DNA from 2 places in the Brevundimonas vitis genome. Region 1 is predicted to be linked to the other one. Evidence: predicted binding sites of a transcription regulator. Region 1 holds the regulator's gene; the other holds the start of a gene.

Region 1 (10,585 bases):
ACCCCTCCTCGCCATGGTGGAAGTACCAGCGCCAGGTCGTCGCATCGACCTCGAACCGGTCGACGAAGGCCTGCATGAAATCCCCGGCGTCATCGCCCGTGATCCCCAGCACGTCGAACAGGTCGTCGTCATCCGAAAGGGCGGGCGTTGGACCCCAAACGTCGTCGATGAAGGCCAGAACGGCCGTGCGCGCATCACTCATGCCCCCATCCTGTCGCGTCCGGCCAACCACCACATCTGAATTAGCAACACCCCGACCGCCTCCACCGCCGCCCGGTGCGGCTTGGTCTTGTGGGTCATGGCGTGCACCGCCTGCCCTAGTCGGGTCCCGCGGAGATCAGCCGGGCAAGGTCGAGCGCATCCCGCCGAACGGCGGGCAGGGCGAGGTTGATGTCATTGCGCTCAAGCGCCAGCTTCATCGACGCCCTTTCCAACGCAAGGAGATGGCGAGGCTTGAACTTCTTCCAGTCGGGATCATCGGCCTCGAGATCAGCATAGGCGGTCTTCCCCAATCCCATGATCGCCGCCATTTCGGTCTGCGTCAGCTTGGCCCGCTCGCGCAAATCCTTCATCTGCTTCGCACTCATCACTGCCTCCATAATTACCGGTTTCCGGTATTTATGTGTACAATCGTGCCGGAAAGCAACCGGCATTCTGCGGCCGCGTCTCCGCGTCATCGGCTTACCGCCTCCCCGCCACCTGACCTGTCGTGGTCAAGCGGCAGACGACAATGCGCCCCTTGTCAAATAGGAAGTTTGTCCTGTCTCGGCAAGGCGGGTCTTTGACATCGACCGCGCTCGGCCTGGCCAAGGTGGACTGAGTGGACCGAGTGGACTGCGTTTTTCGCCTCCGGTTTTCCTGCGGCACCGGCTTTCGGCTAGGCTGATCCGATGTGTGCCTCCTATGAATCCCGGTTCACCGTGCGCCAGCTGGTCGAGGCCTTTGGCCATGCGGGGATCGCCATTGGCATGGATGGGGGCGGTCTGCCCAATCTGGAACCGCGCGAGGAGGTTCGGCCCACGGATGCCGATCGGGTGGTGCGGATGGCGGAGGATGGGTCGGTGGTCTATGCCCCCGCCCGGTTCGGCCTGGTGCCCGGCCAGCCGAAGCGCCCGCCGGTGATCAATCTGCGGTCCGAGGGGCGGACGGTGGCCAATGGGGCCGGGGGCGGGCGGGCCCTGCTGCCGGTCTCGGGCTTTTACGAGTTCACCGGCGACACCTATCCGAAGACGCGCTGGCGGCTGTCGGCAGCGGACGGATCGGTGCTGATGCTGGCCTGCGCCTGGCGGGCGCAGGGCCCGGGCGAGGGGTTTGCCCTGCTGACGGCCGAGCCGGGGCCGGACATCGCGCCGTATCACACGCGCGGGGTCGTCCCCTTGCCGCCGTCGGCCTGGGCCGACTGGCTGTTTGATCGGGTGCCGGGCGAGCAGCTGCTGTTGCCGCCGCCCGCCGGGACCCTGGTGGCCACCGCCGCGCCGCGACCGGGGGCGGGATCGGCGCCGTCGCTGTTCGACCTGTAAGGGTCGGTCAGTCTTCCAGGCGCGGAGAGTTCACGCCGCGCAGCTGGCAGGCATTGTCGGCCGCGGCCCGGCCGGTCTGGGCGCCGGTCGGCACCAGTATGCCCTGACGGGCTTGGCAGTCAGCGGCCAGCGCCTTCAGGTCGGAGTTGTAGCCGCCTTCCATCGGGCCGGTGGCGCAGGCAGAGGCCGTCAGGCCCAGGGTCAGGACGGCGGCGGTGGAGATCAGGATACGCATGGGCAGGACTCCTTCTGGCAGATGATGCAGCCGGCCTCAGCCGACACACTGTGAGGGGCGGGTCTCTTTCGGGCCGTACTGGGCGCAGGACCGGTCGATCTCGCCCTGGATCAGGGCGCATTCGTTGGCCACGTTGCAGGGCGGGCGCGTCGCAGGACTGACAGCGATGCAGCGTTTGACTAGGGCGGCTGCGGCGGCATCGCCGATCTCGGCGGCACAGCCGGTGCCGATCGGGACGACGGGCATGGCGGCCGGCGCGGTGGGGTCTGGCGCCCCGCTACCGGTCGGCGGGGGAGTGTCTGGGGACGCGACCTCCTCCTGGGGTGGCGCGTCCGGGGGCATCACCGGCTCATCGACCGGAACAGCGGCAACGGGCTCGGTCGTGTTACCGGCACCCTGTGGCCCACAGGCGGACACCAGGGGCACAGTCATCATAACGGCGGCGGCGATCAGCGGGATCAGACGCATGGGGGCACTCCGGATAGGGAACCGAGCCGACGATGGCCCGGTTCCGATCCGACATACAGACTACCGCCCCAAAGCCGACTTTTGCATGGCAAACAGTTGGCGGCAGCCGCCGTCGGCCAGGGCGAACAGGCGGTCGAACTCGGCGCGGGAGAAGCCCCGCTTCTCGCCCGTGGCCTGGATCTCGACGATGGTGCCCGAGCCGGTCAGGACGAAGTTGGAATCGGCCTCGGCCGAGGAATCCTCTTCATAGTCCAGGTCCAGCACGGGCTGGTCGGCACAGACCCCGCACGAGATGGCCGCCACCTGATCCAGGATCGGGTCGGTCTGCAGGACACCCTCGGCCCGCAAATAGTCGAAGGCGCTGGCCATGGCGACCCAGGCCCCGGTGATGGCTGCCGTGCGTGTGCCGCCGTCAGCCTGGATCACGTCGCAGTCCAGCACCACCTGGCGCTCGCCCAGGGCCTTCAGATCGACCACGGCGCGCAGGGAGCGGCCGATCAGGCGCTGGATCTCCTGGGTGCGGCCCGATTGTTTGCCGGCGGCGGCTTCGCGGCGGCCTCGGCTGTGGGTGGCCCGGGGCAGCATGCCGTATTCGGCCGTGACCCAGCCCTGGCCGGTGTTGCGCATCCAGCCGGGGACCTTTTCCTCGACCGAGGCGGTGACCAGCACCTTGGTATGGCCGAACGAGACCAGGCACGACCCCTCGGCATAGCGGTTGACGCCCGTCTCCAGGGTCACGGAGCGAAGCTGGTCGGCCAGGCGGCCGGACGGACGGGAAGCGGTCATGAGCGATGATCCTTGGAAGCTGGGGCGGTGGTGATTATCCTGAAATCATGCCGCTGTATCCCCCAGGGTCATCCTCCGGGTCATCCCCCGCGCCGTCGGTCGCCGTCCGTCTGCGCCCGGCCACGGTGGACGATGCCGACACCCTGGCTGCCTGGGACCGGGAACCGCACGTCATCGCCTGTTCCAGCGATGACCCGGACGCCGAGGCGGCCTTCGGCAGCGACTGGGTCGAGGAGATCACCAACTCGGCCAATGAACTGACCTATGTCATGGCCGAGGTCGACGGCCGGCCAGTCGGAGCCATGGCGGTCTGCGACCCCCATACCGAACCCAGCCACTACTGGGGCGAGATCGAGCCGGGCCTGCGGGCGATCGATATCTGGATCGGGCCGCCCGAGTGGCTGAACCGGGGCGTGGGGACCCAGATGATGGCCCAGATGATCGATCGCTGCTTCGCCGAGCCGGGCGTCAGTGCGATTGTCATCGATCCACTGAACACTAATGTCGACGCGCAACGGTTCTATGCGAGGCTGGGGTTCCGGGTCGTCGGACGCCGGGCCTTCGGCGATGACGACTGTCTCGTCATGCGGCTGGAGCGTGAGCACTGGCGATCTGGATCGCCGAGACAGGCGGGCGCTCAATGACTTTCATGACCAGTCCGTCGCCGTCTCTGTCCAGTCTGGATCAGAGGGCCCGCGACATCTTTCGCCATGTGGTGGAGACCTATCTGGAGACCGGCGAGCCGGTGGGATCGCGTACGGTCTCGCGCGGCGGGGTGCATCTGTCGCCCGCCTCGATCCGCAACACCATGCAGGACCTGACTCTGGCCGGTCTGCTGGCGGCGCCGCACACCTCGGCGGGACGGATTCCGACGCATGCGGGTCTGCGGCTGTTTGTCGACGGCTTTCTGGAGATCGGCGACATCGGGGCCGAGGAGCGCCGCGAGATTGACGCGCGGCTAGCCGGAACGGGTCGGGGCTTCGACGAGGCCCTGGATGCGGCCTCCAGCCTGCTGTCCGGCCTGGCGGGCGGGGCGGGCATCGTGGCCAGTCCGGTACGGGATGCCGGCGTCAAACATGTGGAGTTTGTCGCCCTGGGCCAGGATCAGGCCCTGGCTGTGCTGGTCGGGGACGACGGCTCGGTCGAAAACCGCATCATGACCCTGACGGCCGGGGTGACGCCCTCGACGCTTCAGGAGGCGTCGAACTTCCTGAATGCGCGCCTGAAAGGCCGTTCCCTGGCCGAGGCCCGGACCGAGATGCGGGCCGAGCTGGAGGCCGCCCGGGCCCAGCTAAACGCCGCCGCGGCCCGGCTGGTGGAGGACGGGATGGCCGCCTGGTCCGGTGGGGCGGACCGCGACCGGTCATTGATCGTGCGGGGCCGCGCCAATCTGTTGCAGGACCGCGAAACGATCGAGGATCTGGAGCGGGTCCGCGTCCTGTTCGACGACCTGGAACAGAAGGAGCAGCTGATCGGCCTTCTGGATGGCGTCAACGCCGGCCAGGGGGTGCGGATCTTTATCGGTGCAGAAACGCGACTGTTTTCGCTTTCGGGTTCCGCCGTGATCGCGGCGCCCTATATGAACGGTCGCCAGCGGGTGCTGGGCGCCGTCGGCGTCATCGGACCTGCGCGACTGAACTATGCCCGGATCATACCGTTGGTGGACTATACCGCCCGGGTGCTGGGCCGAATGCTGGACGGACAAGAGACTTGAGCGACATCAACGACACCGAATTCGACACCGCCGCCCCGGCCGACGCCCCATCGGGCGAAGCCCCAGCGGCCACGGACGACCTGGCCCCGCTCGATGCCGTCATCGCCGAGCGGGACCAGTGGCGGGACCGGGCCCTGCGCGCCGCTGCCGAGGCCGAGAACGTCAAGCGACGCTCTGAAACCCAGATGAACGACGCCCGCGCCTATGCGATTCAGCGGTTCGCGCGCGACCTGCTGGGCGTGGCGGACAATCTGGAGCGGGCACTCCAGGCTGCGCCCAAGAATGCCGAGGGCGGTGAGGCCGGCCTGGTGACCGGGCTGGAGATGACGCAGAAGGCGCTGCTGACGGCCTTTGAGACCAATGGGCTGAAGCGCGTCGCCCCGGAGCCGGGGGAGGCCTTCGATCCGCATCTGCACCAAGCCATGATGGAACAGCCTTCGACGGCGGTCTCGGGCGGCTGCGTCATCCAGACGCTTCAGGCCGGATACGCGCTGTTCGGCCGTACGGTGCGCCCGGCGATGGTCGTGGTTGCGGCCAAGGGTTCGGGAGCCTCTGCGGCCGCCAACCCCTATGCCCAGACCGAGACGCCCGGCGGCAACGTCGACGCCAAGGCCTGATCGAAGCCGTGGGCTCCGGGTCCGCTCTTCGAGCGGCCCGGAACGACGGGAAGCGCTTCTTAAGTCGCAGCGAACTCGGACAGGGCGTCGATCACGGCGCGGTTCTGGTCCTCGGTGCCGATGGTGATGCGCAGGCAGTCAGGCAGGCCGTATCCGCCGACGGGCCGCACAATGATCCCCCGGCTGTTCAGATAGTCGTTGGCCGCTGCGGCCCGGCCAGCATCGGCGAAGCGGACCAGAACGAAATTGCCGGCGCTCGGCAGGACATCGAAGCCAAAGCCGCGAATGGCCTGGGTCATTCGGGGACGCCAGGTGTGGATCAGGTCCCGCGAGGCCTTTTGATGGGCCGCATCGCCGAGGGCCGCCACCGCCGCCTCGATGCCCGGCACCGAGACGTTGAAGGGCAGGCGGATGCGGTCGATCGCCTCGGCCACCGCCAGGGGCGCATAGCCGAAACCGATCCGCAGGCCGCCCAGGCCATGAATTTTTGAGAAGGTGCGGGTGACCACGATGTTGGCGCTGTCGCGGGCCAGGCCGAAACTGGTCTCCCAGTCGGGCTCGGTCACATATTCGGCATAGGCCTCGTCGACGACCAGCAAGACGTGGGGCGGCAGGCCCTCGTGCAGCTGCCGGATTTCCTCGGGCGTATTATAGCTGCCGGTCGGGTTGGACGGGCTGGAGACATAGACGATGCGCGTCCGGTCATCGACCTGGGCCAGCAGGGCCTCCGGCGTCGCCTTGAAGTCCGGCTCCGGCGCCGACTTGACCTCGGCCTGATTGGCCAGGGCGCTGATCCGATAGGCCAGGAAGCCATACTGGCCGCTGACGATATTGTCGCCGGGCGTCAGATAGGCCTGGTTGAGAAGGGCGAACACCTCGTCCGAGCCATTGCCGAAGATCAGGCGCTCGGGCTCCAGCCCATGATGCTCGGCCACGGCGGCGCGCAGCTTGCTGGCGCGGCCATCGGGATAGATGTGGATGTTGCGGATCGCGGCCTCATAGGCGGCGCGGGCCTTTTCGCCAGCACCCAGCATGTTTTCGTTGGACGACAGCTTCATGGGCTCGGCCACGCCGTCGATCTTGGACTTGCCGCCGACATAGGGGGCGATGGCCATGATGCCGGGCTTGGCGACAGGCGCCGCGGCGTCAGGTGCCGAAAGGGGGGCGTCGGTCATGGTCGTCCTCTCAAATGGCGCGGGCGGATCAGAATTGGGGGGCTGCGCCGATCACGCCGCTCAACAGGCCGGGGGCGGCGGTCAGCCGCGCGTCCTCGGCCTGCACATAGCCCGCCAGCATGAACAGCTTCAACCCGCCTGCCGACGCAAGGGGTGTCGCGGCCAGTCCTGCCAGGCCCAGCGCCTCGACGATCCGAAGGTCGCTCTGGTTGGCATCGGTGACCCAGAAGGTGCGGTCGTCCCCGGTCGGGCCGGTTGGCCGCGCGGCGACCATGAGCGCCTGAGGCAGGCCTGCACGGTCGTCAGGCAGGCCCGCGATGATCCGCAGATGCGGCAGGGCCAGAAGGCGCCCCCACCAGGGCCGGACGCCCGACAAGTCGATCAGGGCCTGACCGCCCTTGCTGATGGCGCTCAGGGCGGCTTCGGGCTCGGCCACGACCTGGCCGCCCAGGCCATAACGGTCGGCGGCCAGCAGGCGGGACAGGCCGCCGCACACGAGCGGTGCCCCCGTCTGTCCTGCCTCGATCCGGCCCCAGACGGCGCGGATCACGGCCCGCGTCGCCGAATCCGATCCGGTCAGGAGGGAACGCAGGGCCAGGGCTGCGGCGTCCGGGGCCGGATCGGTCCCGGCGCGAAGGCGGGCCGTCACCGCCTGACGGACGGCCTGATCCAGACGCGCCCGCTCTGGGTCGTGCGGCGGCTCCTGCAGCATCAGAACAGCTTGGGGGCGGGGGCCAGAGCGAAGGGACCCAGCCAGGTGCGGCCATCGCGGAAGACGATGGTCAGGTCCACATCCTGATCCCCGCTCGCGGCGGATACGGCGGCGGCCCCCGCCGCGCCGGCACGATCGACCGAGCCCGAGCCCGACTGCGCCAAGCCCGCGATGGCGGACATTGGTCGCTCCGCCTTCAAGGCGATCTGGCCCTGAAGTCGACCGTCGGGCCCTGCGTTCAACTGATCGCTGGACAGCAGGGCTCGGCTCTCACCCGCTTCCAGGCTGCCGCGAACGCCGGAGAAACGCCCCCCTGCCCGGGTCCAGGCGGCGAACAGTCCGGCGGCGTCAGTGCCGCGCAGGGCTCGCGCATCCTCGACGACGCCTTCGACCTGGGCTGTCAGACGCCCATTCTGCGCCAGACCCTCGACCGGTCCGCCGGAACGTCCCTCGGCATCGGTCATGCGGAACAGCACGTCCAGGTCGGCAACAGCTGCGGCATTGGGCCGGGTGTAGAGTTCGATCTTGCCGGCCCGGCTGATGGGAAAGGCCTCGGACCCCGCCTGGGCCGTGAAGACAGGATTGACCAGTTCGACCGCCAAGGTCGGGAAGGGTGCGGCAAAGCCGGATGCGCTCAGCCGCAGAGCGTCGCCGCGAATATCGACGCGGCCCTTGTCGCCACGAACCAGGGACAGGCCTTCCGGGGCGATCACCACCCATTTGCCGGGGTCATAGGCACTGGCCTCGGCCACCAGGACCGCGCCGGACAGGCCCTGTCCGGACGGAGCCACGATATCCGGATCGGCGATCTGGACCCTGACCCGGAAGGGCCAGCCGCTGGTCTGGACCGGGCCATGGGTGACCGTCCATCCCGAATCGCGCAGAGCCTGGACCTGGACGTCCAGCCGGGTCTCGACCTCACGCGCCAGCCAGAACCACCAGCCCGTCCACCCGGCCAGGGCCACCAGGGCCAGGACCAGGGGCACATAGAGGCCGCGGCGACTGTGACGGGCAGGAGGAGCGTGATCGGTCATGATCGATCCCTAGCCCGTCCCTTGCAGTCTCGCTACCCGAAGCCCCCAGCCCAGCGCCGACAGCGGCCCAAACCCGCGATCAAGCCGCGCGAAGTGCGATAGCCCCCCTCAGAAAGTCTTTCTCAGCCGAACGGAATAGAAGGTCCGCGGATCGACAGTGCGGCTCTCGATGAAGTCCACCGCGCGGGTGGTGCGGTCGGCATAGACGATCCGCTCGAACTCGATGTCGTTCCAGATGTTGACCTGGGCCCGGATCGACAGGGTCGCAGTCGGCTTGTACTCGGCCCAGGCCTCGAAATAGTCGTGACCAATGAAGCCCGAGGTCTGGTCCGGGTCATAGGAATACTGGCCCAGCTTCGGGATGAAGGCGGCTCCCCACTGCAGCTTCCAGCTCGTGATGTCCTGCGACAGGCTGATCACGGCCTGGGAGCGGCGGACGCCCGAGATCGGCCGGGCCTCGCCGGTGGTCGGATCGGTGACCTCGGTGCTGTTCCAGGTGTTGCGGAAGCCCAGTTGTCCACCCGTGAACCCGGCCCAGTCCATGGGCAGCACGATGTTCAGGGCCAGCTGGTCCAGGGTTCCGTCACCGATGTTGCCGATCGCCGACAAGCCGTCGTCCAGGGGGATGGCGTCGATCACGTCGGAGATTTCATCGTGCCGCAGGCCGATCGAGACGATGCCGTCGTCCAGGAAGCGCCGCTCCAGCGTCACCTCGCCGATCCAGCGCTGTTCTGGCTCCAGGTCCGCATTGCCGCCGAACACGTTTTCCTCGTCCAGGTCGGCCGAGGCGGCGAAGTCGCCGAAGTCCAGCTGCCCGACCTCGCGCTCGACCCTGACGCGGACCTGGGTCTGGGCCATCGGGGTCCAGGTGACCAGGAAGCGTGGCTTGGCGAAGACGAAGCTCTTGTCCTGATCGGCGTCGCCTGACTGGGTGATGGTCGAGGCCTCCACGCGCAGACCCCCTTCAAGCGTCAGGTCCGTGCGGGGGCGCCATGTGCCCTTGCCGAAGACTTCGCCCCGGGTTTCCTCGACCGTCACCGAGGCCGAGGGCAGGGGGATGGGCGTGCCGCCGATGCTGAACGCCTGGTCGGTCTCCAGGCGGTTGTAGGCAACCTCGCCGCCGCCTTCCAGGGTCAGGGCGGCGGACTGCTCGAAGCGCAGCGAAGAGCGCAGGATGGTCTCGGACGCCTGACCGTCGCTGGCGAAGCGCTGTTCAGGGCTGTCGACGCCGCCGACGCGATTGCGCGACAGGGACACCGCCTCGAAATCGCTGAACTCGTGAATGAAGCGGGTCTCGCTGCTCAGGCGGTCCCCCATGGGGCGGGTATAGACGGCTCCGAATTCGCCACTGGAGCCCTCTTCTTCGAACAGGCTCTCGCGCAGGATCGCCGGCGCGCTCTGAACATAGCTGGCGTTGAAGTCGTTCACGCCATAACGGGCGGTCAGGTCGATCTTTCCACCGAAGAGCGGGGTGGCGAAGTTGACGCGGCCCGAGGTCCCGCCGCCGTAGTTGCTGTCGGCCGTGGCTTCGTCACGCAGGACACTGCCGTTGGCATCGACGCGGCGCACCCGGCCCACGCCGTCGGAATCGTTCATCGATATGCCGTCGGACAGGGTGATGCCCCAGCTGCGGTCACCTTCCTTGGCTGTGAACTGATAGGAGGCGCCGTACAGATCCTGGCCCCCCTCGAACAGGGCCGCGTTCCAGCTGAGGATGGATTGGCGGCTGGACTGGCTTTTCAGGACCACGTTCACGACGACGGAATAGCCCTGCATGTCGATGCCGGGAGCCCCGCCCCGGATCAGTTCTATCCGTTCGACATTGGACACCAGGGTCCGCGCCAGGACGGAGGAGCCCGCGTCGTTTTTGGATGCCGGACGCGATCCGTTGATCAGAACGTTTCCGACCGAGCCTTCGAAGCCGCGGCTGCCGTCCCCGTCCGAAATGGAGAAGCCGGGCACGCGATTGACCATGTCCAGCGCCGTATTGGGCCGCTGATCAGCAAAGAAGTCCGGCGTGAAGATCAGCACGCCCTGCTGGTCGGCATCGGCCGTTACGGCAGGCGTGGTCGTGGTCGGCGCGCTTTGGGCCAGGGCGGCCGAACCGCTGAAAATCAGGGCGGTGGTGGCCAGCAGTATCGTCTTGGTCATGATGCGATTTCCCCTCGTCATGAACGGGGATGTGCCGGTCGCCGCATCGAACCACCAGTTACAAGCTGGACAGGTGGATTAAATAAGCGACAGAAATACAATCACTTGAGGTGACGTTTCTGTAATGTTTGCGGCCTTTTGGCGATGGTGGCCGCCTAGACGGCGGTACCGCC
Region 2 (10,585 bases), 180 kb from region 1:
GCCATTGTGGGCAAGGGAGGCCTCGCCCGGCTTGGCGCGCGTGCCGCCGCCGGTCAGGGCGGCCATGGAGGCGGAATGGTGCGGACTGCGGAAGGGCCGGTCGCGGGTCAGGGCCCCGCGCTCGATCAGCCCGGCCACTGACCAGACCATGGAGGTCTCCAGCAGCTCCTGCGGCGTCAGCGGCGGCAACAGGCCAGGCAGGCGCTGGGCCATCATCGACTTGCCTGATCCGGGCGGCCCCACGAACAGCAGATTGTGGCCCCCGGCGGCCGCGATCTCCAGCGCCCGCTTGGCGCTTTCCTGGCCCTTGACCTCGCGCAGGTCGGGCACGGCGCCGCCTGACCGGATCGGGCCCGGCTCGGGCGCGCGCAGCACCTGGGTGCCCTTGAAATGATTGATCAGTCCGATCAGAGAGCGCGGGGCCAGGATGGACACATCCCCGGCCCAGGCCGCCTCGGGCCCATTGATCTCGGGACAGATCAGACCCAGCCCCATGGAGGCCGCCGCCACCGCGGCCGGCAGGGTGCCGCCCACCGCCGCGATCTGACCGTCCAGGCCCAGTTCCCCGACCGCCGCCCAGCCGTCCAGGGCATCGGGGGCGATCACCCCCATGGCCGCCAACAGGGACAGGGCGATGGGCAGGTCGAAATGACTGCCCTCCTTCCTCTGATCGGCCGGGGCCAGATTGGCGATGATCCGGCGCGGCGGCAGGGCCAGGCCGATGCCCGCAAAGGCACCGTGCACCCGCTCGCGGCTCTCGGCCACCGCCTTGTCCGGCAGGCCGACGATGGTGAAACTGGTCTGGCCGGTACCGCCGACCAGCTGGACCTCGACGTCCACGCGCCGGGCGTCCACCCCATCGAACGCCACCGTCACCACCCGCGCGACCATCCGTCCCTCCGCCCTTACCGAGTGGAACAAATCACGAACTCTGTTCGATGACAAGCCGCGTCCGATATCCGCCGTCCAGCGCTTGTTCCTGCGGGTGAAAGGCCCCAGATGCGGCGATGACGTCCTCCTCGCCTGCCGTTTCTCCTGCCGCACCCGATCGCACCGCCCTGATGGCGGCGGTGGGGTGTTATGTGATGTGGGGGTTCATGCCCCTGTTGTTCATGGGGATGGCGGGGGCCGCGTTCACGGCGGCCGAGATCCTGTCGCACCGGGCGCTGTGGTCGGTGCTGTTCGCGGCAGGGCTGGTGCTGCTGGCCGGGCAGTCGGCCCAGGTGCGGACCGTTCTGGCCCAGCCGCGCAACCTGGCCTGGCTGGCGCTGTCGACCGCCCTGATCGCGACCAACTGGGGCCTGTATGTCTGGGCCACGACCCATCATGCGACGCTGGAGGCCAGCCTCGGCTATTACATCAACCCGCTGCTGAACATGATCGTCGGCCTGTGGCTGTTCCGCGAGCGGATCGACCGCTGGGGCTGGGTGGCGATCGGGCTGGCGGCGGTGGGGGTGGCGATCCAGGCCCTGGCCCTGGGACGGCCGCCGTGGATTTCCCTGGCCCTGGCCTTCAGCTTTGGCGCTTACGGCGTGATCCGCAAGCGGGTGGCGGTCGAGGCCCAGCCCGGCCTGCTGATCGAATGTCTGATGCTGCTGCCGTTTGGCCTGGCCTATGTGCTGTGGCTGCAGATGGCGGGACAGGGGCATGGGTTTGCCTCGCCGTCCGGTTTCGCCTGGGGCCTGTTCAGCGGTCTGGCGACGGTGCTGCCGCTGGCCCTGTTCGCCTGGTCGGCTCGGCGGTTGCCCCTGTCGACGATCGGCTTCGTCCAGTTCCTGGCCCCGACGCTGCAGTTCGCGATCGGGGTGGCGACGGGCGAGGCCTTTACCCTGCTGCGCGGGCTGTCGTTCGGCTTCATCTGGCTGGGCGCGGCGGTCTTTGCCCTGGCCGCCTGGTACCGGGTGCGTGCGGCCCAGGTGGCGATGCGGGCGGCTGAACCGATCTAGAGGGCGGCGTACAGGGCCTCGATCAGGCGCAGCGAGCGGGGGTCGCCCATCAGGTGCGGCGACTGCCGGTTCATGACATAGGCGGCCGAGACCCCGCGCGCCGGGTCGGCGAAGGCACAGCTGCCGCCCCACCCGGCGTGGCCCACGGTCTCGGGATTGGGGCCAAAGATGCCGCGCCCCTTGTTCCGCATGAAGCCCGCCGCCCAGCTCATGACGAAGGGCACGACCCGGTCCTGGCCATGGATGCGCTCGCGGGTCGCCTGATGCAGGACACTGGGCGACAGGACCGTGCGGCCGTCCAGAACCCCGCCCATGGACATGACCGACATCAGCCGCGCCAGACCCAGGGCCGTGCCGTGCAGATTGGCGGAAGGGATTTCCATCGTTCGCCATTCGACCGAGCCGCGACCGCCCGGCGACGACCCCCGGTCCAGGAAGGCGGCCCGCTTCACATCGTCGATGACGCCCAGGTCCGGGGCGGCGGAGGGCTTGCGCATCTGGGCCACGCGGTGGTGCTCGGCTTCCGGCAGGCCGATCCACAGGTCCAGGTCGTGGGTCAGGGCGAAATCCTGACGCAGGGCCTGGCCCATGCTGCGCCCCTCGACGAGGCGGAACAGCTCGCCCGCCAGATAGCCGATGGTGATGGGGTGATAGCCCGACGCCGTGCCCGGCTCCCACATCGGGGCCTGGGCGGCCAGCCGTTCCAGCACGGCGGGCGGATCGAACCACAGTTCCGGCGGCACCGCCTCGGCAAAGCCGGGCAGACCGGCCTGGTGGCTCATCATTTGGCCGACGGTGACCCGGTCCTTGCCCGCTTGGCCAAAGGCTGGCCACAGGTCCGCGACCCGCTCCTCATAGGCCAGCTTGCCGCGCTCGACCGCCGCGGCCATCAGCAGGGCCATGATCGCCTTGCCGGTCGAGAAAACGGGCACCAGGGTGTCGGCGGCAAAGGGTCGGGTCCGGCCCGTGTCGGCATGACCGGCCCACAGGTCGATGACGGGCTCGCCCGCGATGCAGACGCTGAAGCGCGCGCCCACCTCGTTCAGCCCCTCGGGCGCATCGGTGAAGTTGGCGGCGAAGGCGTCGCGCACCCGGGCGAAGCGCTCGGGGCAGAAGCCGTGGATGTCGGGCAGGGAAGAACCGGTCATCCCGGCGTCTTAACCATGGTTTGTGACGCCATCCACCCTGCAAGGGTCCGTGCGGCCACGACGCCGGACGCCATGTCTGCCTGCAACAGATAGCCGCCGGTCGGTGCCTCCCAGTCCAGCATCTCTCCGGCGACGACCACGCCGGGAAGGGCGTTCAGCATCAGGCCGGCATCGACGGCCTCCAGCCGCACCCCGCCCGCGCTGGATATGGCGCGGTCCAAGCCCTGGACCCCCGTCACCTTCAGCCGCACCGCCTTGATCCGCCGTGCCAGCTTGTCCGGGCCGGTCGGCAGATCGCCCGGAATCTCGCGCAGCACGCCGACGGCCACCGGCGACAGGCCAGCGGCTTTGCGCAACCAGTTGGTGGCGCTGTCCTTGCCGCGCGGTCGCGAAAGGCGCTCGGCCAGGGCTTCGATCGTCAGATCGGGCCGCAGGTCCAGGACCAGGGTCGTCGACCCCTCTTGCGCCACCGCCTCGCGCACAGCGGCCGACAGGGCATAGACGGCCCCGCCCTCCAGCCCATAACGGGTGACCATGGCTTCGCCCCGCACGGTGATTTCGTCGTGGGTCAGGGCGACGGGCTTCAGCGGCTGTCCGGCGAACCGGTCCGCCAGGATGTCGGACCAGGTGACGTCCACGCCCATGTTGGCCGGCCGCAGGGGCGACAAGGCCACCCCTTGTGCCTCCAGCATCGCGGTCCAGCCGCCGTCCGATCCCAGACGCGGCCAGCTGGCACCGCCCATAGCCAGGACCACGCCCCCCGGCCGCTCCGTGCGCTCGCCCTCAGGCGTGCGGAAGGTCAGCGCCCCGTCCGCCATACCGATCAGGCGCGAGCGGGTGCGGATCTGCACCCCCAGCCCCTCCAGCCGCCCCAGCCAGGCCCGCAGCAGGGGCGAGGCCTTCATGGCGCGGGGAAAGACCCGGCCGCTGGAGCCGGTAAAGGTCGGCTGGCCCAGCCCCTCGGCCCAGGCGATCAGGTCGGCGGCGGAAAACGCCTCCAGCCACCCGGCCACGACCGGGGCCGCCGCGCCATAGCGGCCGGTGAAGGCCTCCACCGGTTCCGAATGCGTCAGGTTCAGCCCGCCGCGCCCGGCCATCAGCAGCTTTCGCCCGACCGAGGGCATGTGGTCGTGCACCACCACGGCGATGCCCGCCGTGGCCAGAACTTCGGCCGCCATCAGGCCCGCCGGACCGGCGCCGACGACATGAACGGTGTGGGGTGTCTGATCCATGGCCCTTCCTAGACCGGAACGTCCGCGCACGGCATACGCTTTGTCCCCATGAGCGTTGCCTTTACCCGCGAGGAAGACCTGGAGGCCACGGCCGCCGATCTGGTCGACCGTCCGATATCGCCCCATCCGAACCTGGTCACACCCGAGGGCCTGGCCGCGATCGAGGCCGCCCTGGCCAGCGCCCGCGCCGCCTATTCCGCCGCCCAGACCAGCGGTTCGATCGAGACGGACCGCACCGCCATGGCCCGCGCGACGCGGGATCTGCGCTACTGGTCCGCGCGCCGCGCCTCGGCCCAGCTGGTCCCGCCGCAGGCCGCGCCCGGCGAAACCGTGCGCTTCGGCGACACCGTGACCCTGGAACGCGAGGATGGCCGCATCCAGTCCTGGACCCTGGTCGGCGAGGACGAATCCGATCCTGCGGCTGGCAAGGTCGCCTATGTCTCCCCCCTCGCCCAGGCGGTCCTCGGCCGCCGCCTCGGCGATGAGGTCACCGTGGCGGGGAGAACGGTCGAGATCGTGGGGATCGGGTGAGGGGGGCTGGGAGGTGTTAGCGGTCGGGGAATGGCCGACTAAAGACGCTGCTGTTCTCGCCTAACTAAGCTAAACACATCTAAGATAGACGCCCAAATTTTTTGACAACCCAAAGTAGGCCTCGCCTTGACAGGCAACTCAATGTTCGCTTTTTGTTTCTAGCGATTCGGCTGATGGTGACTCATGACTCTACGCCTCATAGATCTCTTCAGCGGAGCTGGCGGCATGAGCCTCGGCTTCTCGGACCCGCGCTTCTGCGGGGGATTCGAAACCGTGTTGGCGATCGACAACGATGCGGCAGCGGTGAAGACTCATGAACTCAATTTCCCCGGCCGATCCGTTCGGGCGAACATTGAGGAATGGTTGCTGACTGAAGAGGTCCCTCAAGCTGATGTGGTCATCGGGGGGCCGCCTTGTCAGGGGTTCAGCCTGCTCAACAAGAAGCGCGACGGTGACGCGCGCCGAGCGCTTTGGGAGCCGTTTATCGAAATCGCCGAACGATCCGGAGCCCGGGTTTTCGTCATGGAGAACGTCGCCGAGCTCTACCGCTCTCCAGAACGCGAGTTGATTGAAAAGAAGGCTCAGCAGCACGGGTTCATGACCCAAGCCGCTATCGTGAACGCGGCCGATTACGGCGCGCCTCAGACGCGCAAGAGAACGATCATCTTGGGCTGGCGAGAAGCATTCAATCTGCCGTCGTTTCCTCCGCTGGCGTCACACGCGGATCCGAAGTTGAAGTTAAACTTGCCTCGCTGGCGCACGGTGCGCGACGTCATAGCGGATTTGCCGTTGGAAACGATCGGGACCGAAATCGGGTCGAAGCCCAAGCTCGATCTCCATTTCGGTCGGACGCCGACGGACAAAAGCATGGAGCGCTATCGCGCCGTTCCGCCTGGCGGTAATCGCTTCGATCTTCTGGCCAACCGTCCCGACATCACGCCGGACTGCTGGGTTCGCAAGACGAGCGGGGGCACCGATCTTTTCGGACGCCTGTGGTGGGATCGACCGTCGGTAACGATCCGGACCGAGTTCTACAAACCCGAAAAGGGCCGCTACCTTCACCCGGAGGCGCACCGACCGATCAGCCACCGAGAAGCCGCGCGCTTGATGGGCTTCCCGGATGACTTCAAGTTTTACGGGACAAAGGTCGAGGTGGCGCGGCAGATCGGGAATGCGGTGCCGCCGCATTTGGCAGGGGCTCTCGGAGGTGTCGTCCGCTCAATCCTCGAGCCTAGGGCGATTGCTGCCTAGCGGTCAGTAAGGAAATCCTCATTAAGAGGTCGGCAACTTCGCACAATGCGAAAGCTGCCTCTTTCATCCGTTGTCCTTGGACACGAGGATTTCGAACGGCTCGAAATCATCGAGAACGAAATTAGGGCTCGTGTTGGCGACAGACCTGAGCAGGTCTTCACCGACCTTATCGTAGAAGCGGTCGAGTTTGTCCTCGATCCCGTCCGTACGGGGCGGACGGAGATCCGAGAACTCGACAACGTCGAGAAGACCTTCATTGGCTTGAAGGTCGAGCATTTCCTTCGTGATCTCTTCGACGCTCCAAAAGGTCTGCGAGATTTGGTTCTCGCTGGCCAGGATGTTGATGTCAAAACGACGGTAAGCAAATCGTGGAGTTGGATGATTCCACCGGAAACATTCCGCGATGAGGAACCCGTTTTGTTGGTTGCTGCCGACGAGACTGCACGTAAGGCTTGGATTGGCCTACTCGTCGCTCGCCAAATCTATTTGGGCGCTCCAAACAGAGATGGAAAGAAGAGCATCCTCTCGTCGTCCTACAAACACATTCGTTGGATCGCTACCGGAGTGGACTGGCCTCCAAACCGCTGGGAGCACATCGACATAGCCAGATTTCGCGAACTGCGCTCAATCAAAGGGGGCACTGTACGGGCCGCCAAATTTTTTGAGGAAAATCTCCGGCGGGTAATCGACAGACGGGTGCTGCTGGCGCTGCTTTTCGACCAGAAAGATCCGATGAAGAGGCTCCGAGAGAACGGTGGCGCACCCGACATCCTACTGCCAAAAGGAATCAGGCTGCTGTCGGGCACCTTCAACGCTCCAACCCTCTCAAAGCTCGGCTTCTGCGTCACGTCGGAAGAATTCGTAGCAATCCTCCCCACTACCGACACTGAGTTGGCACTGCTCAATACGGCGGCACCTGAGGGCGGATAGTTCCGATCGGGGATGAGACTCCTGGTGAGCAAAAAGGGCGGGCCCGTTGCCGGACCCGCCCTCCTGTTTTCAGCCGGTGTGACTGAGCGTCGGACTTAGAAGTCCATGCCGCCCATGCCGCCCATGCCGCCGCCCATGTCGGGGGCGCCGCCGCCGTTGCCCTTCTTGGGGGCGTCGGCCACGGCAGCTTCGGTGGTGATCAGGATCGAGGCCACCGAGGCGGCGTCGGTCAGGGCGGTGCGGACCACCTTGGCCGGGTCGATCACGCCCATGGCGACCAGGTCACCGTATTCTTCGGTCTGAGCATTGAAGCCGAAGGTGGCCGAGGTGTTTTCCAGCACCTTGCCAACCACGATCGAACCTTCGACGCCGGCGTTTTCCGAGATCTGACGGATCGGAGCCTGCAGGGCGCGGCGGATGATGGCGATGCCGGCGTTCTGATCGGCGTTGGCGCCGGTCAGGCCTTCCAGGGCCTTGGAGGCCTTGAGCAGGGCGATACCGCCACCGGGGACGATGCCTTCTTCAACGGCTGCACGCGTGGCGTTCAGCGCGTCGTCGACGCGGTCCTTCTTTTCCTTCACTTCGACTTCGGTCGAGCCGCCGACGCGGATGACCGCAACGCCGCCGGCCAGCTTGGCCAGACGTTCCTGCAGCTTTTCCTTGTCGTAGTCCGAGGTGGTGTCCTCGATCTGCTTCTTGATCTGGCCGATGCGGGCTTCGATCACGTCCTTGCCGCCGACGCCGTCCACGATGGTGGTGTCGTCCTTGGTGATGGTGACCTTCTTGGCGCGGCCGAGCATGTCGAGGGTGACGTTCTCCAGCTTGATGCCCAGGTCTTCCGAGATGACCTCACCGCCGGTCAGGACGGCGATGTCTTCCAGCATGGCCTTGCGGCGATCGCCGAAGCCCGGAGCCTTGACGGCGGCAACGCGCAGGCCGCCGCGCAGCTTGTTGACCACCAGGGTGGCCAGGGCCTCGCCTTCGATGTCCTCGGCGATGATCAGCAGCGGACGGCCCGACTGGACCACCGCTTCCAGGATCGGCAGCATGGCCTGCAGCGACGACAGCTTCTTCTCGAACAGCAGGATGAGCGGCTCTTCGAGTTGAACCTCCATCTTGTCGGCGTTGGTGATGAAGTAGGGGCTCAGGTAGCCGCGGTCGAACTGCATGCCCTCGACGACGTCCAGCTCGGTCTCGGCGGTCTTGGCTTCTTCAACCGTGATGACGCCTTCGTTGCCGACCTTTTCCATGGCCTTGGCGATCATTTCGCCGACTTCGGAGTCGCCGTTGGCCGAAATGGTGCCGACCTGGGCGATTTCGGAGTTGTTCGACACCTTCTTGGCCGAGGCCTTGATGTCGGCCAGGACGGCGGTGACCGCCTTGTCGATGCCGCGCTTCAGATCCATCGGGTTCATGCCGGCGGCCACGGCCTTCAGGCCTTCCTGGACGATCGACTGAGCCAGGACGGTCGCGGTGGTGGTGCCGTCACCCGCCTTGTCGTTCGTCTTGGACGCGACTTCGCGGATCATCTGGGCGCCCATGTTCTCGAAGGCGTCTTCCAGCTCGATTTCCTTGGCCACCGAGACGCCGTCCTTGGTCGAGCGCGGGGCGCCGAAGGACTTCTGGATGACGACGTTGCGGCCCTTGGGACCCAGGGTCACCTTGACCGCATTGGCCAGGACGTTGACGCCGCGCAGCATTTTTTCGCGCGCGTCGGTGGAGAACTGAACTTGTTTGGCAGCCATCAGGCAGCTCCTAAGTTTGGATTGTCAGGGAAAAGAGGATCGACGCAGCGGCTTAGGACAGCACGCCCAGGACGTCGGACTCCTTCATGATGATCAGGTCTTCGCCTTCCAGCTTGACCTCGGTGCCCGACCACTTGCCGAACAGGATGCGGTCGCCGACCTGCAGTTCCAGGGCGTTCACGGTGCCGCGCTCGTCACGGACGCCCGGTCCGACGGCGACGACTTCGCCTTCCTGGGGCTTTTCCTTGGCCGTGTCAGGAATGATGATCCCGCCCTTGGTCTTGGATTCTTCTTCAACGCGCTTGACCAGCACGCGATCGCCGAGAGGACGAAACGCCATCTTTGAGTTCTCCGATTGGACTTCCAAAGTTTCATCGTTGAGCACCCGCGACCGGCATTTTGGCAGCCAAGGCCTGAGAGTGCTAACGCGCTGGGCAGATAGTCCTGCCCCTCTGCATCGTCAAGGCGCGCCTGTGCGTCGCCGGGCGTGAAAGCGGCTATTTAAAGCGGCTATTTCCTGCCTTCGTCCGACAACTGTTCGGCCAGGGCCCAGTCGGCGCGGACCTGCTGGGCGAACAGGGGCACAGCACGGCGCAGGGGGTCGCCGCCCTCCAGTCCGGACCCGGCCCGCTGGAACAGCGCATCGCGTACAGGTCGCAGCAGGGCGAGGGCCTCGGCAGGCCGGTTCTGCTCCGTCAGGAAGGCGGCCATGGCCCCTGTCTGGCGGACAGCCTCGGGATGGCCGGGGGCCAGGCGGGCGGCGATGATGTCACGGGCACGGCCATGGGTGGCCTCGGCCTCGGCACGGCGGCCCAGGCCGCTCAGTGCGGCAGCATAGCCTTCCAGCGCAGTGACCAGGTCGGGACTGTCGGTGCCCAGACCGGCCTCCATCACCGGGAGGGCCACCGCGAAGATCTCGACGGCCTCGGCATGGCGGCCCTGGTCCTGGAGGCTGATGGCGAGATTGGCGCGGGCCACACCGGTGAAGGGATGGTCGGGGCCGACTAGTTCGACCGCCAGGTCCAGGGCGCGGCGGAAGATCGGCTCGGCCAGCTCGCCGCGACCTGTGACATGCAGATGCCATCCCAGATTGGTCAGGCACTGGGCCAGAAGAAAGGGGTCGCCCACCCCCTCGGCAATGGCCGCCGCCCGGCGATAGGCCCCCTCGGCCGCTTCGAGCCGCCCGGTCCGGCGAAGGATATTGCCCAGATTGCTCAGGGCCAGGGCGACGTTTTCGTTGTCGGGGCCATAGGCCACCTCATAGATGGCCAGGGCACCGCGAAACGCCGGCTCGGCTTCGGCGAACCGGCCCTGAGCCATCAGGGCATTGGCCAGCTGGTTCAGGGTGTCGGCGATGTAGGGATCGTTCGGAGCCAGGTGGGTGGTGCGCAGGGCCAGACCCTCGCGGGCAGCGGTCTCGGCCTCGACGAAACGGCCCAGGGCGTCCAGGTTCTTGCCCCGCTCGAACAACAGCGAGGCCTGCTCGACCGGAGCGTCGGGCGGGACCAGGGCATAGGCGCGCGTGATCAGGGTCAGCGCCTCGTCATAGCGGCCCTGAATATAGCGCAGGCGGGCCTGGACTCCGAGCGGCGTTGCCAGAGCCGGGTCGCCGGGGCCGAGGCGCAGTTCGACCACCGAGACGGCGAGGGTCAGGGCCTGATCGGCACCGTCTTCAGCCCCCAGGGCCAGACGCAGCTTGGCGACCTCGACCCAGGCGGCGGAGGCGGCGACGGGGTCCACCAGTTCAAGCGCCTCGGCCGACCGGACGAAGGCGGCCTCGGCCCCTACCAGATCGCCGGAGG

Evidence for each region. Region 1 encodes HrcA, which represses chaperone genes, less so after heat shock. Its sites were predicted from a motif close to GTTAGCANTCNNNNNNNNNGANTGCTAAC; they were not measured.
Region 2: the regulator HrcA is predicted to act here: its motif matches at 9,182-9,210, upstream of groES (co-chaperone GroES).

The regions. Positions count from the first base shown of each region.
Region 1 is NZ_CP067977.1:1,809,671-1,820,255, reverse strand. Features, by position in the region: gene JIP62_RS09215 (DUF1493 family protein) at 1-202, opposite strand, end outside; gene JIP62_RS09210 (helix-turn-helix domain-containing protein) at 318-587, opposite strand; gene JIP62_RS09205 (SOS response-associated peptidase family protein) at 891-1,520, shown strand; gene JIP62_RS09200 (hypothetical protein) at 1,528-1,755, opposite strand; gene JIP62_RS09195 (hypothetical protein) at 1,792-2,223, opposite strand; gene rph (ribonuclease PH) at 2,284-3,009, opposite strand; gene JIP62_RS09185 (GNAT family N-acetyltransferase) at 3,057-3,653, shown strand; gene hrcA (heat-inducible transcriptional repressor HrcA) at 3,650-4,723, shown strand; gene grpE (nucleotide exchange factor GrpE) at 4,720-5,340, shown strand; gene hisC (histidinol-phosphate transaminase) at 5,400-6,515, opposite strand; gene JIP62_RS09165 (hypothetical protein) at 6,544-7,227, opposite strand; gene JIP62_RS09160 (DUF2125 domain-containing protein) at 7,227-8,261, opposite strand; gene JIP62_RS09155 (TonB-dependent receptor plug domain-containing protein) at 8,370-10,412, opposite strand; gene tldD (metalloprotease TldD) at 10,568-10,585, opposite strand, start outside.
Region 2 is NZ_CP067977.1:1,985,544-1,996,128, forward strand. Features, by position in the region: gene JIP62_RS10025 (YifB family Mg chelatase-like AAA ATPase) at 1-891, opposite strand, end outside; gene rarD (EamA family transporter RarD) at 1,008-1,946, shown strand; gene JIP62_RS10035 (serine hydrolase domain-containing protein) at 1,943-3,094, opposite strand; gene JIP62_RS10040 (BaiN/RdsA family NAD(P)/FAD-dependent oxidoreductase) at 3,091-4,326, opposite strand; gene greA (transcription elongation factor GreA) at 4,375-4,857, shown strand; gene JIP62_RS10050 (DNA cytosine methyltransferase) at 5,083-6,108, shown strand; gene JIP62_RS10055 (NaeI family type II restriction endonuclease) at 6,154-7,038, shown strand; gene groL (chaperonin GroEL) at 7,134-8,783, opposite strand; gene groES (co-chaperone GroES) at 8,836-9,123, opposite strand; gene JIP62_RS10070 (tetratricopeptide repeat protein) at 9,294-10,585, opposite strand, start outside.